3 regions of the Aeromonas sp. ASNIH7 genome follow, and region 3 is predicted to be linked to each of the others. Evidence: riboswitches for the same ligand, from Rfam matches in the RefSeq annotation. Region 3 holds a riboswitch; each other region holds the start of a gene.
What was found. Region 3 has a riboswitch for cyclic di-GMP ahead of C2U47_RS14800 (glycosyl hydrolase family 18 protein). Riboswitches for the same ligand answer to the same signal wherever they lie in the genome.
Positions count from the first base shown of each region.

Region 1: another riboswitch for cyclic di-GMP. It lies ahead of C2U47_RS04970 (glycosyl hydrolase family 18 protein); the one in region 3 lies ahead of C2U47_RS14800 (glycosyl hydrolase family 18 protein).
Region 2: another riboswitch for cyclic di-GMP. It lies ahead of gbpA (N-acetylglucosamine-binding protein GbpA); the one in region 3 lies ahead of C2U47_RS14800 (glycosyl hydrolase family 18 protein).

Region 1 is NZ_CP026226.1:1,090,765-1,095,879, reverse strand. It holds gene C2U47_RS04975 (hybrid sensor histidine kinase/response regulator) at 1-2,327, shown strand, start outside; cyclic di-GMP riboswitch class I at 2,529-2,615, shown strand; gene C2U47_RS04970 (glycosyl hydrolase family 18 protein) at 2,727-5,115, shown strand, end outside.
Region 2 is NZ_CP026226.1:2,885,961-2,891,075, forward strand. It holds gene cbl (HTH-type transcriptional regulator Cbl) at 1-373, shown strand, start outside; gene gbpA (N-acetylglucosamine-binding protein GbpA) at 485-1,906, opposite strand; cyclic di-GMP riboswitch class I at 1,967-2,052, opposite strand; gene C2U47_RS13595 (methyl-accepting chemotaxis protein) at 2,282-3,961, opposite strand; gene C2U47_RS13600 (M3 family metallopeptidase) at 4,257-5,115, shown strand, end outside.
Region 3 is NZ_CP026226.1:3,143,350-3,148,464, reverse strand. It holds gene C2U47_RS14805 (tetratricopeptide repeat protein) at 1-329, shown strand, start outside; gene C2U47_RS14800 (glycosyl hydrolase family 18 protein) at 670-3,708, opposite strand; cyclic di-GMP riboswitch class I at 3,821-3,904, opposite strand; partial or broken gene C2U47_RS14795 (ExeM/NucH family extracellular endonuclease) at 4,197-4,577, shown strand; gene C2U47_RS14790 (IS4-like element ISAeme22 family transposase) at 4,591-5,115, opposite strand, start outside.

The DNA.
Region 1 (5,115 bases), 2.1 Mb from region 3:
TGCTGCTGCAGGTGCGTCGGGGCGCCATCTTGCTGATTTTGCTGGCGGCCTGGGCGCTCTATCTCTGGCTCGGGGATCTCACCAGTCTGTCGCGCATCGGTTATCTTTCGTTCGGGGCCGTGGCCCAGTTCGCACCGGCCCTGCTGCTCGGCCTGTACTGGCGTCATGGCAATCGCAAGGGGGTCTATCTCGGGCTCGCCCTCGGGGTCAGCCTCTGGTTCGTGACCCTGCTGGCGGAGAGCGGACTGCTGGCTGGCTCCCCCCTCGAAGCCCTGCTGGCGCCCCCAGACTGGCCGGCGGTGCGGGATCTGAGCCTGGGGGCCTGGTGCCTCTTCCTGAGTCTTCTGCTCAACCTCGCCGGCTATGTGGCGGGCTCCCTGCTGTCACGGGCGGCGGTGAGCGAGCGGCTGCAGGCCGCCAACTTCGTCGGCAAGACGAGCCGGGATACCTCGGCGCTCTATCATGCGCGGGTCTCGGTGAAGGAGCTGGAGATGCTGGCGGCCCGCTTCGTCGGTTCCAGCCGCGTCAAACGGGCTTTCGGCCGCTTCGCCGGCGAGCGGGGAGGCACCTTGGCGCCCCAGATGCAGGCCTCCGCCGAGCTCATCGCCCACACGGAGCGACTGCTGGCGGGGGTATTCGGCACCTCGTCCGCCCGCCTGGTGCTGGCCTCTGCCCTGCAGGGACGCAACATGCAGCTCGAGGAGATCGCCACCATAGTGGACGAGGCCTCCGACATGTTCCGCTTCAACCGCGGCCTGTTGCAGGGGGCAATCGAACACATGGGGCAGGGGATCTCCGTGGTGGACAGGGAGCTCAGGCTGGTGGCCTGGAACCGACGCTACATCGAGCTGTTCTCCTATCCCCCCGGTCTCATTCAGGTGGGCCGTTCCATCGAGGAGATCATCCGCTACAACGCTGGACAGGGGTTGTGCGGCCAGGGAGACATCGAGGCCCAGGTGGCGCGGCGGGTTGCCTTCATGAAGCGTGGCAGCCCCCATGTCTCGGCGCGGGAGCGTCCCGATGGCCGAGTCATCGAGATGCAGGGCAACCCCATGCCTGCGGGGGGCTTTGTCATGACCTTCACCGATATCACCCCGTTCAGGGCGGCGGAGCGGGTGCTGCGGGAAGCGAACGAGCACCTGGAGGCGCGGGTGGCTGAGCGCACCCACGAGCTCTCCGAACTCAACCGCCAACTGCTGCTGGTAAACCAGCAGGTGGAGAGGGCAAATCAGTCCAAGAGCCGGTTCCTTGCGGCGGTGAGCCACGACCTGACCCAGCCGCTGAACGCGGCCAAGCTCTTCACCTCCTCCTTGCTGGAGATGCTGCCCCCGGAAGACGAACCGGCCCGCATCGCTCGCCACATTGACGACGCCCTGGGGGCGACCGAGGATCTCATCACGGATCTGCTGGACATCTCGCGCCTCGAGGCGGGCAAGTTCAAGGCGAAGAAGCTCGATTTCGCCCTGAGCGATGTGCTGGACAATCTCAAGGCGGAATTCGGCGTGCTGGCCCAGGCCGGTGGGATCCAGTTCTCCGTGGTGGAGAGCCGCCTTGCGGTCTACAGCGATGTGCGCTTGCTGCGGCGGGTGTTGCAGAACTTCCTCACCAACGCATTTCGCTACAACCCCGGCGGTCGGGTGCTGCTCGGCTGTCGCCGCATGGGGGAGAAGGTGCGCATCGAGGTGTGGGACAACGGCCCCGGCATCCCGGAGGGAAAGCAGGAGGCGATCTTCGACGAGTTTTCCCGCCTCGATCACTCCCGCACAGCCAGAGAGCAGGGGCTTGGCCTCGGGCTCGCCATCGCCCGCGGCATCTCGCTGGTGCTGGGTCATCAGCTCTCCCTGCGCAGCTGGCCCGGAGCGGGGTCCGTCTTTGCCATCACCCTGAACCTCGCGACCCGGCCCGTCATCCCCAGCCAGGTGACGACCCCGGCCCTGCGAGACAGTCAGCTGGAAGGGGTCAGGATCCTCTGCATCGACAACGAGGAGGATATCCTCATCGCCATGGCCTCGCTGTTGGGACGCTGGGGCTGCGAGGTGCGCTGTGTCCAGAGCCTGGAGCAGGCGGAAGAGATCATCGACGGCGGCTTCCTGCCTGCGCTGGTGCTGTCGGATTATCACCTGGATGACGGCAAGACCGGGTTGCAGGCGCTGCACATGATCAGGCTGGCCCACGGCAACGGTATCGGCGGCATCATCATCAGTGCGGATCGCAAGAGCGAGTTGCAGGCACAGATCCGTGAGCACGGCTTCGGCTACGTGAGCAAACCGGTCAAACCTCTCAAGCTGCGCGCCCTGATGAACAGCCTGCTGATGCCGGTTCAGTGACTGGTCTCACAGAATCGAGCATTGGCTGAACATTTTTTTGATGCCATCCAGGCGCCATGATCGGCGATGATGGCGCCACTTTTGTCGCCATTTGCCGAGTTTGGTGATAATTGAGTCTTGTTGGGTGTCACTTTTGGCAGGCGGCACCCGGGCGACTCTCCTCTATAGTCATTCGGCGATTATTTTTGTCGCAAATCAAGTTGTGCAAAAAGGCAAACCGGATGAAAGTCCGGGACGCAAAGCTTCCGGTCTAAGGGTCTGCGTACCTAGGATAGCGGGGCCACCACAGGTTGTATCGTCCATGGGCCAAGCCATGGTTGCGATGTTGTCTGCGTTACCTGGCAGGTTGCGTTGCCTTTTTCGTTGTTAATTCCAATAACGAAATAAGGAAGTTCAAATATGTTAAGTCCAAAACTTTCCCTGCTGGCGCTTCTGGTCGGGGGGCTTTGCACTACCTCCGCCTTCGCCGCTGCCCCGGGCAAACCCACCATTGGCTCCGGCCCCACCAAGTTTGCCATCGTTGAAGTCAATCAGGCTGCTTCGGCCTACAACCAGCTGGTGACCGTCCACAAGGATGGCGCTCCCGTCAGCGTGACCTGGAACCTCTGGTCCGGTGACGTCGGACAGACCGCCAAGGTACTGCTCGACGGCAAGGAGGTGTGGTCAGGCCCGGCCTCCGCCGCGGGTACCGCCAACTTCAAGGTCACCAAGGGGGGGCGTTACCAGATGCAGGTGGCCCTGTGCAACGCCGATGGCTGCACCCTCTCCGACAAGAAGGAGCTGATGGTCGCCGATACCGACGGCAGCCACCTGGCGCCGCTCAATGCGCCCCTCAAGGAGAACAACAAGCCCTACGCCAACAAGTCCGGCAAGGTGGTGGGGGCCTACTACGTGGAGTGGGGTGTCTATGGTCGCAAGTTCACCGTGGACAAGATCCCGGCCCAGAACCTGACCCATATCCTCTACGGCTTCACCCCCATCTGCGGTGGCAACGGCATCAACGACAGCCTCAAAGAGATCTCCGGCAGCTTCGAGGCGTTGCAGCGCTCCTGTGCGGGCCGCGAAGACTTCAAGGTCTCCATCCATGATCCCTGGGCGGCGATCCAGATGTCTCAGGGCAACCTCAGCGCCTGGGATGAGCCCTACAAGGGCAACTTCGGCAACCTGATGGCCCTCAAACAGGCCCACCCGGACCTCAAGATCCTGCCGTCTGTCGGCGGATGGACCCTCTCCGATCCCTTCTATTTCCTGGGTGACAAGACCAAGCGCGATACCTTCGTCGCCTCGGTCAAAGAGTTCCTGCAGACCTGGAAATTCTTCGACGGCGTGGACATCGACTGGGAGTTCCCGGGCGGACAGGGGGCCAACCCCAGCCTGGGCGGCCCGAATGACGGCGCTACCTATGTGGTGCTGATGAAGGAGTTGCGAGCCATGCTCGATGAACTGGAAGCCGAGACCGGCCGCCAGTATGAGCTGACCTCGGCCATCAGCGCCGGCGGTGACAAGATTGCCAAGGTGGATTATCAGGCGGCCCAGCAGTACATGGACCACATCTTCCTGATGAGCTACGACTTCAGCGGCGCCTTCGACCTGACGAATCTGGCCCACCAGACCAACCTCTTTGCCTCCAGCTGGGATCCGGCCACCAAGTACACCACCGACAAGGGCGTCAAGGCGCTGCTGGGTCAGGGGGTGACACCGGGCAAGATAGTGGTGGGGGCGGCCATGTATGGCCGTGGCTGGACCGGAGTGAAGAACTACCAGGCCGGCAACCCCTTCACCGGCACCGCTACCGGACCGGTGAGCGGTACCTGGGAAAATGGCGTGGTGGATTACCGCGACATCGTCAACAACCGCATGGGCGCAGGCTGGGAGCAGGGCTATGACGAGTCAGCCGAGGCCCCCTATGTCTTCAAGGCCAGCAGTGGCGACCTCATCACCTTCGACAACGACCGCTCGGTCAAGGCCAAGGGGCAGTACGTGCTGGCGAACCAGCTTGGCGGTCTGTTCGCCTGGGAAATTGATGCGGACAACGGCGACATCCTCAACGCCATGCACGAGGGGCTGGGCCACGGCGAGGGTACGCTGCCGCCGGTCAACAAGCCGCCGGTTGCCAATGCCGGCAGCGATCTGAGTGCCACCGGTCCGGCCGAGGTGACCCTCAACGGCAGCGCCTCCCATGATCCGGAAAACGGGGCGCTGACCTACAGCTGGAAACAGGTCTCCGGACCCCAGGCCAGCCTGCTGGATGCCACCCAGGCCAAGGCCCGTGTGGTACTGGATGCCGTCAGCAGCGACATCAATCTGGTGTTCGAGCTGACCGTGACCGACGATCAGGGGCTCTCGGCCAAGGATCAGGTGGTGGTCACCAACAAGGCGCCGCAGCCGAACCTGCCCCCCGTGGTCAGCGTACCGGCCAGTGCGACCGTCGAGGCCGGCAAGCAGGTGAGCATCAAGGCCACCGCTTCCGACCCCAATGGTGATGCCTTGAGCTATCAGTGGACAGTGCCGGCCGGGCTCAGCGCCACCGGTCTGGACAGCGCGACCCTGGTAGTAACGGGCTCGAACGTGACCAGTGACACGGCCTACGATCTGACCCTGGTGGTCACCGACGGGGCGCTGGATGCCACAGCCGTTACCCGCCTGACCGTCAAGCCGGCCAGTACAGGTGGTGGCTGCGAGGCCAGCGATCCGGATGCGGCCAACCACCCGGCCTGGAGTGCAGGTACCGTCTACAACACCAATGACAAGGTGAGCCACAAGCAACTGGTGTGGCAGGCCAAGTATT
Region 2 (5,115 bases), 260 kb from region 3:
GCCCATCGTCACCTATCAGGCCGGCCTCACCGGTCGGGCACGGGTGGATGATGCCTTTGCCGAGGCGGGCATAGTGCCGCAGATCCTGCTGACCGCCCAGGACTCAGACGTCATCAAGACCTATGTCGAGCTGGAGATGGGGGTGGGCATACTGGCGGACATGGCGTTCGATTCCCAGCGGGACAAGGGGCTGGTGCAACTGGACGGCAGTCGGTTGTTTGCGCCGCACACCGCCTGGATCGGCCTCAAGCAGGGGCAGTTCCAGCACAACTTTGCCTGGCAGTTCATCCAGCTCTGCAACCCCGAGCTGGCGCTGGCGGAGATCCAGGCCCGCGCCATGAGCAACGAGCCCCTGCTCGACTATCAGATCTGAACCGAGGGATGGATGAAAAACGGGGAGCCATGGGCTCCCCGTTTGTTTGATGTTGACCTGATCTGGCACCGGAAGCGCCGAGCGGCTTCTCGCCAGGTCGGATACGTCCCATCACTGCGCTGTCCAGGCCTCCTGCCAGTGGGAGCCTACGCCCGGTTCATACTGGGTGGCCGTGCTCGCCCACTGGCTGCACCAGCCGCTGTAGGGGAAGGGTTTGCACTGATAGACCTTGCCGTTCTTCGGCTGCAGCACCCGGGTTCCGGCGGTGTAGGACTTGAGGCCGTCCGGGAAAGTGAACTGGTAATCGCCCCCGCTTGCCGGATCCTTGAACATGAGGTCCAGGGTCTGCTGCACCGCGTCACCACCGGCCTTGGGCTTGCCCTCGATCACCAGCTGATGGTGGCCTGCACTCAAGCCGGTCAGCGCCATGGAGAAACTCTGGCTGCCGTCCTTGATGTCGGCACTGCTCTGTCCCCTGGCGACACCGCCGTGGTCATAGAGGGTGTTGGTGATGGCGAGATCCCCCTGGGCCGTGACGGTGAAAGTCAGGGTGAGCTTGCCGTTGTCGAGCGTGTAGTCGCTCGCCAGACCGCTCACGCTGATCCCGTTCTCAACCGGGGGCTGCTGTTGCTCAAGCTGGATCTCGACCCGTTGCAGGTTGCTGCCAGCCTTGAGGTAGACCGGGTTCTGGCCATAGACGGGGTTGAACTGGCCGTCCGTGCCTTGCTGGCCCGCACGGATCTGGCTCTGCTCGGCGTTGATCTTGCTCGCCAGGGCGTGGGCCCAGTTGTTCTTCTGGCCCTGCTCGGTGCTGGCGATGGTCAGCTCGGTCTGGAGATCGGTGCGCTCGCCATTGGCATCGAACACCCGGGTTCTGGCTTTGTCACCCGCCACCAGGTCGATGGAGGGATAGATGGTCCCTCCCTGGTTCCAGGTCAGCGGTGGCTGGGTGCCATCCTTGAACCGGGCGTCGATCAGGTTGTAGAAGCTGTTGGCGGTATCCCCTACCTCCCACACCCCGAGAATGACCTGATAACCGGTACGCGGGGGCAGGGTGCACTGATGGGTCACCTGTTTGGGGGGCTGCACCATGTTGCCCTCGATGACGCAGAAGGGATTGAGATCGAACGCATCCCGGGTGAGGGGCTGGTTCGGGTTCCAGTCCTGCTTGGTGAGGTAGTAGCGCCAGTTGCGGGTCACGTGGTTGGCGGTGAAGGTCCAGCTGATGGCGAAGGGACCGGCCTGCACTTCACGCTTGGTCCAGCGATCGAGGGTCTGGGTGTTGAGCTCGCCGAATTGGGGGTGACCGGCCGAGGCTATCTGGCCGTCGGCGGGGCCGCCATCGGGGAAGCCGGAGGGGGCTTCCAGGCTCTGGGGTTCCCACTGGATGGCGCCACACTGGCTGTTGCCCCCTGTCTTGCACAGGTAGTTGCGCCCTTCGGGCTGGCTGATGTAGCCGTGAGCGAGTACGCCGCCACTGGCCAGCAGCGCCAGCGCTGCCGCGAGATGGGTGAGTCGGATATTTGCTGCCATACATTCCTCTGTTCGGTGATGTGGGCAGTCACGTTGGCAGGGGAGTTCCCCGAAACACGGTGCTGCAACCCCGCTATCCTGGACAGCTTGTCTTTAGACCGGAGGCTTTGCGTCCTGGCCTTTCAACCAGTTTGCCAAATGACTACAGAAAGGATCATGGTGCCGCCTGTGGCGACCACTCATCATGACTATATTTTGTTAAAAAAATAAGTGTGAAAATTGACAGTGCCATCTCATCGGAGCAGCGCATCAGCAGCAGATCACTCCATCGGGATCTGCGCGCTGGTTCAGTGCGAGAGGGTGGCCCGGGAGAGGCTCCCGTGGCCATGACAGGAAAGGAGCCCCTGCCAGACTGGCAGGGGTTCACGGGGCCACTCAGTGGCGGGGTTGCATGCCTGCTCGGGAAGAGGACGCCTGGGTCGGTCGCATCATCCTGTCCTGGGCTTGGGCGTTGTCCAGCTTGAACACCGCCAGTCGCTCGTCGAGGCTTCGGGAGAGACCGGCCAGCAGTTCGCTCTCCTGGGCCAACTGGGAGGCCGCCTGGGACATCTCGAGTGCCGAGTCGTTGATGCCGCTGACGTTGCGGTTCATGTCTTCCGCCACCATGCTCTGCTGCTCCGCCGCCGTGGCGATCTGGGTCGCCATGTCGCTCACGTGCTGGATGTGATTGACGATGAGGGAGAGATCCTGCCCCGCCTTCTCGGACTGGTTGACGCTGCTCTCCGCCAGCTTGCGGCTGGCGTCCATGGCGTTGGCGGCGGTGACAGCCCGTTGCTGCAACTGGGTGATGGTACTCTGGATCTCCTCGGTGGAGTGGCGGGTGCGACTGGCCAACTGGCGCACCTCGTCGGCCACCACGGCGAAGCCACGGCCCTGCTCGCCGGCCCGGGCCGCCTCGATGGCGGCGTTGAGGGCCAGCAGGTTGGTCTGCTCCGAGATGGCGCTGATGACCGCCGTCACCTCGCTTATCTGCATCACCCCCTCCTTGAGCTGGTTGACCTGCGAGGTGGCCTGATCCACCTCGGTGGCCAGCGCCTGGATGCCGTGCACGCTGGCATGGACATCCTGGTTGCCGAGCCCGGCCTCGCTGGTGGCATCCTGGGTGTCGCGGGCCGTATTCTCGGCGTGACCCGCCACGTCGGCGATGGTGGCGCTCATCTCGTTCATGGCGGTGGCGAGCTGGGCGAGCTGATCCCGCTGACTGTTGACCGCCTGGTTGGTCTGTTCGGCGGAGGCGGCGATGCGCAGGGCGGCATCCGCCACGTTGCGGGCCCCCAGGCTCGCTTCCAGCAGGGCGCGGCGGATGGCATCCAGCCCCTGGTTGGTGGAGCTGGCGACGGCGCCGAGCTCATCCCTGCCCAGCACCGGGATGCTGACCACCAGATCGCCAGCTGCGACCCGGGCCAGGGCCTTGTTGATCTCGGCCAGGGGATTGACGATGGAGCGGCTGATGGCGAGTCCCAGCAGCCCCATCAACAGGATCACCAGCAAGGTGGCGCCACCCATCCACTCATATTGCGACCACATAGTGGCCTCAATGTCCTGCAACAACACACCGGAGCCCAGGATCCAGCCCCAGGGCTGGTAGCCCGTCACCAGCGACATCTTCTGGGCCGCCTCGCCGGACGGGGAGACCCACTGATACTCCAGCCTGCCCTGGTGGCCGCCCTTGCCGAGATCCACCATGTGCTGCCAGTGGGACTCGGCAGGGTTGTTGCCCATCTGCTGGCCGACCAGCTCGGGTTTGGCGGGATGCACCACCACCCGACGGTCTTCATCCAGTACGAACAGGTAGTTGTCCCCGTCAAAGCGCATGCTGTCGAGCATGGCCTTGGCCTGTGCCTTGGCCTGCTCCGGGGGGAGGGTGGCGGCCAGGGCCTGGATCCGGCTCATGGCCAGATCCAGCACCGCCTGCAGCCTGGCTTCCCGTTCACTCATCAGATTGCGGTGCAGGGCACTGGCCGAGATGAGCAGCAGTGCGATGAAGCCGACCAGGGCCAGTGAGAGCAGCAGCATCAGTTTGCGACTCACGGCAATATCACCGAGCTTGAACATAGTCTTATCCTTACTTTCCCATGCGGGTCTGATTGTGGCCGTTCTAGCGGCCGGACCTGATTATTGTTGTTTTTAACATACCATTAACTTTCAATGGGTTGCGGTGGAAAACAGCCAATTGAGCAGTTTGACAACCAGTATAGCCAGCAGACAGAAACCCTCGCTTTTGATAGCGTGATGGCGCGCATCCCGGCGCACAATTTGTCTGCTCCATTCGCAAGAAGTGTGAATGGGTTGGCATTTCACCAAAAAGGAGTGGGCGCCCCCGTGGTCGCCCCATAACAAGAGGGAAGTTATGAGTTCCATTGCCAGGAATTATCTCAACCAGCTCAATGCCGATTACCTGCAGGTGCACAGACGCAAGGAGGACCTGTTCTGGTCCACCTACATGGGCACCAGCGACGATCAGGCAGGCTTCACCGCGGCCGAACAGGCCTACAAGGCGTTCTGTGCCGATCCTGCCCGCCTGCCGGTGCTGCGGGAGATGCATGCCCAGGCCGAAGAGGCGGATCTCAGGCGCGGCCTGGGGGGCTGGATCGCCTTCTTCGAGTGCAACGTCATCGAAGATCCCGCTGCCTCCGCCCTGATGGACGAGCTGGTGGCCGCCGAGGCGGATCTCTTCGCCCGTCGTAAGGGGTTGAAGCTGACCTTGCTGGACGAGCAGGGCCGCCAGGTCCCCGGCAGTCTGCCCGCCGCCAGCACAGCGCTGGCCGCAAGTCGCGACGAGCCGGTGCGCCAGAGCGCGCTCGCCATGTTCCACACCCTGGAGCAGTGGGTGGTCGACAACGGCTATCTGGCCATCGTCGCGCTGCGCAACCGCTTCGCCCGTGCCATGGGCTATCGCGACTACTTCGATTACAAGGTGCACAAGAACGAGCAGATGAGCCCGGAGCAGCTGTTTGCCATTCTTGACGACTTCATCGCCCGCACCGATGCTCGCTTGCACCAGAGTCTGGCGGAGCTGAAAGCGGCCAAGGGGGACGCAGCCCTGCTGCCCCACAACCTGCGCTACAGCGTGAGTGGTGACGTGACCCGCCAGCTCGACCCTTACGTGCCTTTCTCCCGGGCGCTGAAGGATTGGGTCGAGAGCTTCCGCCGCCTCGGCATCCAGTATCGCGGTGCCACCCTCACCCTGGATCTGCTGACCCGGGAGG
Region 3 (5,115 bases):
AGGAGCTGGACCCGGCCATCGACACCCTGGCCAAGTCCTACAAGCTGGCCCCCAATGCCGAGCTGCAGCTCAAGATGGCGCGCATGATGATCCAGAGCAAGCGCTACCAGGATCTGGTGGCCTTCGCCGCCAAGCCTGCCGCCAACGCCAGCGGCGAGCAGCGGGCGGATCTGAAGTTCCTGACCGGGGTCGCCTATTTTGAGCAGCAAAAGCCCAAGGAGGCGCTCTCCGCCTTCACTCAGGCCGCCCAGAATGGCAATGTCAGTGGTCGCGCTTCCCCCTGGATCAGCTTCTTGAAAGAGCAGCAGGGCGGCGCCGTCACCCAATAAAGCTGCGCGGCCCGGCTGGCGGGGCGGGGATCTCCCCGACTCGGCATCCGGGCCGCGACACATCGACAAGGGGGTCACCCCGCAGATTGCCTTGGTGGCAATTGGCCGCTCTTCGGAGCGGTCTTTTTTATGGCACCGCCCCTGCCCTTTCCCCCCCTTCTCCTGATACAAGGCACAAAAAAATCCGGAGCCTGGGCTCCGGATTGGGTCGTTGCGTTGCGAGAAAACAGGCCATGCAAAGTGCCGGCCTGCCGCTCAAACGGTCATCAGTAGCTGCACACCAGCTTCCAGCTGCCGTCGCCCACTCTGAGTTCGCTGCTGGTATAGCAGCCTAGACAACTCAGTAGCTGCATATCAGTTTCCAGCTGCCATCGCCCGCCTTGGGCTCGCTGCTGGTCCACCAGTTGGCCTGCCACACCCTCTTGTTGTGGGTCATGCGGTCGTTGCCATTGGCGTGATCCCCGCGCGGCCAGGTCGGATAGGCGTTGTAGTCCGCCGGGTTGACGTTCTGGCTGGCACAGGTGGTGCCACCGCTGCCGCCGTCACCACCGCCACTGCTGCCCAGCACCGCCTCGGCCAGGGCCGGGAAGTCGGACTTCAGGCCTATGGTCTGGCTGCCGGCAATCAGGCGCATGCCACTCGGCACGCCGGCGGCCGGCAGGTAGTAGGTCATGGCCACTTCCACGTCGGTGCCCGGCGTCCAGGCTTTCCAGACCGGCAGCGTCAGAGCCACCTTGTGGAAGTCCTTCTCATTGGCGATGCCGTCCGAGTTCTGGTTGCCGCCGCTCTCCACCACTTTCAGTCCCATGCCGCTCTGGTCGGTGATGGTGTCTGAGGTGGAGGTGGGGACCAGGAACTCGATGCGGGTGCCGCCAGGTATGGTCTGGGTCGACTTGTTGGTGAGCTTGAGGGTCGGGTTGATCGGGTAGTTGGAGTCCCCTTCCTTGAAGCCGGAGAGGCTCACGCCGATGTCGAGCTGGGCAGCCGGCGCCGGCAGATCATTCTGCTTCAGGGCCGCCTTGTCGGCCTTGCTGAACTTCTCGTAGGCAAGGCTGGTGAGGGTGCTGCCCATCACGTACTCGTTCTTCGCGGCGTCGAAGTCATAGTCCCCCGCCATCTCCCAGAACATGACGCCCCCCAGGCCCCGCTTGACGATGTAGTCGAGCTTGTGACCCATGGACTCTTCATCTTCGGTGGAGAGGAACACCTTCTTCTGCTCGTTCCAGAGCCAGGGCGCATGGGCCTTGTCGTCGTAGTAACGCACATACTGGCCTTGCATCACGTGGGCCGGGTTGTTGGGATCCAGACCCCAGGCCTGGCCGTAGCTCGGCAGGGTGGTGATGCCGAGGCTGGCCGCGTGCTCCAGGTTCTTGGCATGCCACATGGGCACGGCGCCGCCGCCAATCTCCTTGCCGTTCTTGTCAAGGTCATGCCAGATGTTGTCGATGCCCACCGCCCCGTTGCCGCACGGAATGGTGCTGCCACCGGTGCCCGGCTGGCAATCGCTCTGGCTCGGCAGCGCCGCCTTGCCACCCAGACCGTGGGTGCCACCGCTGACCCCCTGCCAGCCACGGGTGTAATAGGGCACCCCTATGTTGATCTTGCCCGCCGCCAGGGCACCACGGAAGTAGTGGGCCGCCCAGGCGGAGTTGAGATAGCCGATGCCGCCAAACTGGGCCTGGGTGTAGACACCCCACTGGGACAACTCGGGATCCGCCTTGTTGTCGAACAGGGCGGCGTTGTGACCGACGAAGTGGTTCCAGGCACCGTGGAAGTCATAGGTCATCAGGTTGACGTAGTCGAGGTACTGGGTGACCTGGAAGTTCTCCATGCCGCGCAGCAGGTAGGCCGAGGCCGGCGAGGCGATGGTCAGCATGTACTTGCGACCGTCCTCGGTGCCGGCGCTGTCGAGCTTGTTGCGCAGGGTCTTCATCAGCACTTCATAGTTCGCAAAGAGCTTGCCGCGACACTGGTTGGAGAGCGGGAAATCGTTGGGGTTGCCCGCATCCTTCATAGAGGTGGGGTACTCGTAGTCGATATCCACCCCATCGAAGCCGTACTGGCGGATGAAGCCCACGGCCGAGTCGGCAAAGGCGTTGATGCCGGCGGTGTTGACCGAGCAGTCACCCTTGGTGGTGGCGGCGTAGAAGCCGCGGGTATCGGCCCAGCCCCCGACGGAGATGAGGGTCTTCACGTCCGGGTACTGCTTCTTGTACTTGGACAGCAGGTTGAAGTGGCCCTGATAGGCGAACTCCGGATCCATCTCGGCGCCCGGCACCCCGTTCCAGGTCAGCTTGGTGGCGGCGTCATCCACCTTGATGGTGTGACTCTGCTCGTCCACCGCCGCGAAGGCGTAGTTGATGTGGGTGATCTTGTCCCAGGGAATGTCGCTCACCAGGTAGGCGGGCAGGCCGTTCTTGCCGGTGCGCCAGGAGGTGAAATACCCGATGACGCGGCGGCCGTGGTCATCCCCCATGCACTCGCTGCCGTCGGCGCGGTAGATCTGGCGCACGTCGCAGGAGAGGTTGCCGCCGGTAGGGGGCAGGGCCGCCTCTTCCACCTGCACGTCCACCTGGGCCGACTCGCCAGAGAGGTTGGTCTTGTCGGTCGCCACCAGCTTGAGGCCGGTCAGCCCCTTGTTCTGGGGCGTCCAGCTCAGCTGCCAGGGGGCGCTGGTGTCCTCGCCCACCTTCTGGCCATTCACGAAGAGCTCGACCTTGGCGACGTCGTCATTGGCGTCGGTGACATTGCCGCTCACGGTGAGGGCGCGGCCCAGGGTCACCCTGGCACCGGCGGCGGGGCTTGCGATGCTCACCCTGGGCGCCTCTGGCGCCACCACGGCGGCGACCTTGAAGCTCGAATCCGCCTCGCTCAGCACCTTGCCGTCTTTATCCAGCGCCCGGGCCTTGAGGGCGTGATTGCCCGCACCGGCAGCAGACCAGCTGGCACTCCAGGGAGAAGCCGTGGCGGTGGCGACCAGGGTGCCGTCGATGAGGTATTCCACCCGGGCGAGCGCCGTGACCGGGCCGCTCAACGTCACCGCCAGGGCCACACTGGCCCCCTCGCTGACGCTGGCACCCACGGCGGGGGAGCCGATGGCGACGACCAGGGACGGTGGCGGCACCTCGCCACCATACAGCTTCCAGGCATCGGCCCAGACGGTGCCGACCCCGGGGGCATAGTGGTAGGGGGACGCGCCGCACCAGCCGGAGTAAGGGAATTCCTTGCATTCATAGAGGGCGCCTGCGTTGCTGACGATGTCGCCAGCCTTGTAGGCGGTGCCGGCCTGATAGGCGGGGTAAGCGGCCTGCGCCCAGGCAGGGACGGCCGCAAGGGCGACCAGCATGGCAAGCCTGCTGGGCCTCAAGATCTGTTGCATATTGTTATCTTCCTTGTTTTGTCTTGGCTTCAATACCGGGAAAAGCGCAATCGCAACAGGGAACAAGGGAGCGACAACAGGCCATGGACGGGCCACAAACCCTCAAGTCACCCTGGGTAACCCCGCTGTCTGGCCCGGATGGGACAGATCGGAGGCTTTGCGTCCCGGCATCACTGCCGGTTTGCCCTTTGCCTGGGTTCCGTGAGGAACGGCTCGAGTATAGGAAGCAAGTGACCACTGCTCAATCTTTATTCTCGAAGGAAAATATGTGAATGCTGGCGGCCTCACACTTTTCGCTCCCACCTGATGACAAATAGATCATCAATATCAAACTGTTAGCCACGTCAAAAAATGGCAGATGGGCTCCTTTGTCTCCTCATAATGTGCGTTGGTTCACTGGTCAGAGCTGCCAGAAATGTGACAATGCGCGCCCTTGGCCACGATGCCAAGGCTATGGAAACACTGGCAAAATAAAAAAAGGAATACCCATGAAAGGAACACCTACCCTGCTGTCGCTGGCCGTGGGGCTCGCGCTCGCGTCCCCGTCTCTCTACGCCGCCGGCTTCAGTTGCCCGGCCGACAGTGCCCTCACCCCCATCCCCGCCATCCAGGGCAGCGGCGACAAGAGCCCCCTCGTCCCGGACGATCAGTTCGAAAGCGCCCAGAGCGTCTCGGTCAAGGCGGTGGTCTCGGGTCTGGGGGAAAGCCTCAACAAGGGCTTCTACCTGCTGGATGTGCAGGGGGACGGCAACCCCGAGACGTCGGACGGCATTTTCGTCTACCTCAACGACAAGAACTTCGCCAGCAAGTACCCGGACATCCAGCCGGGCGCCCTGGTCTGTCTGGAGGCCAAGGTCGAGGAGTATTACGGCTGTCTCTTGATCAGATCTTGATCCCCTGCGCCATCAGATCCTTGGCGGCAAGAAAGCCATCCAGTTTACTTTGCAGGGCTTCCCAACCTTCCCAGAGGGCGCCCCAGCTGGCAATTCCGGTTCGCTTGCTGTCCATAAAACCGCCCAGTCTGGCTATCGCCATGTAAGCCCACTGCAAGCTACCTGCTTTCTCTTTGCGCTTGCGTTTTCCCTTGTCCAGATAGCCCAGTAGCTGACATTCATCCTGAGTCAGCACCGTTTCAGCTGACTGGCTTTCTACGTGTTCCGCTTCCTTTAGCAGCCCTTGCGCCCTGAGTGCTTGCGGCAGCGTGAAGCTTTCTCTGAGCTGTAACAGCCTGACCGCGACAAACGAGAGGATCGAGACCATCCGCTCCAGATTATCCGGCTCCTCCATGCGTTGCCTCTCGGCTCCAGCTCCGGTTTTCCATGCCTTATGGAACTCCTCGATCCGCCAGCGATGGGTGTATATGTCGATGACCCGCAAGGCTTGGGCTAGTGACTCGACGGGTTCACT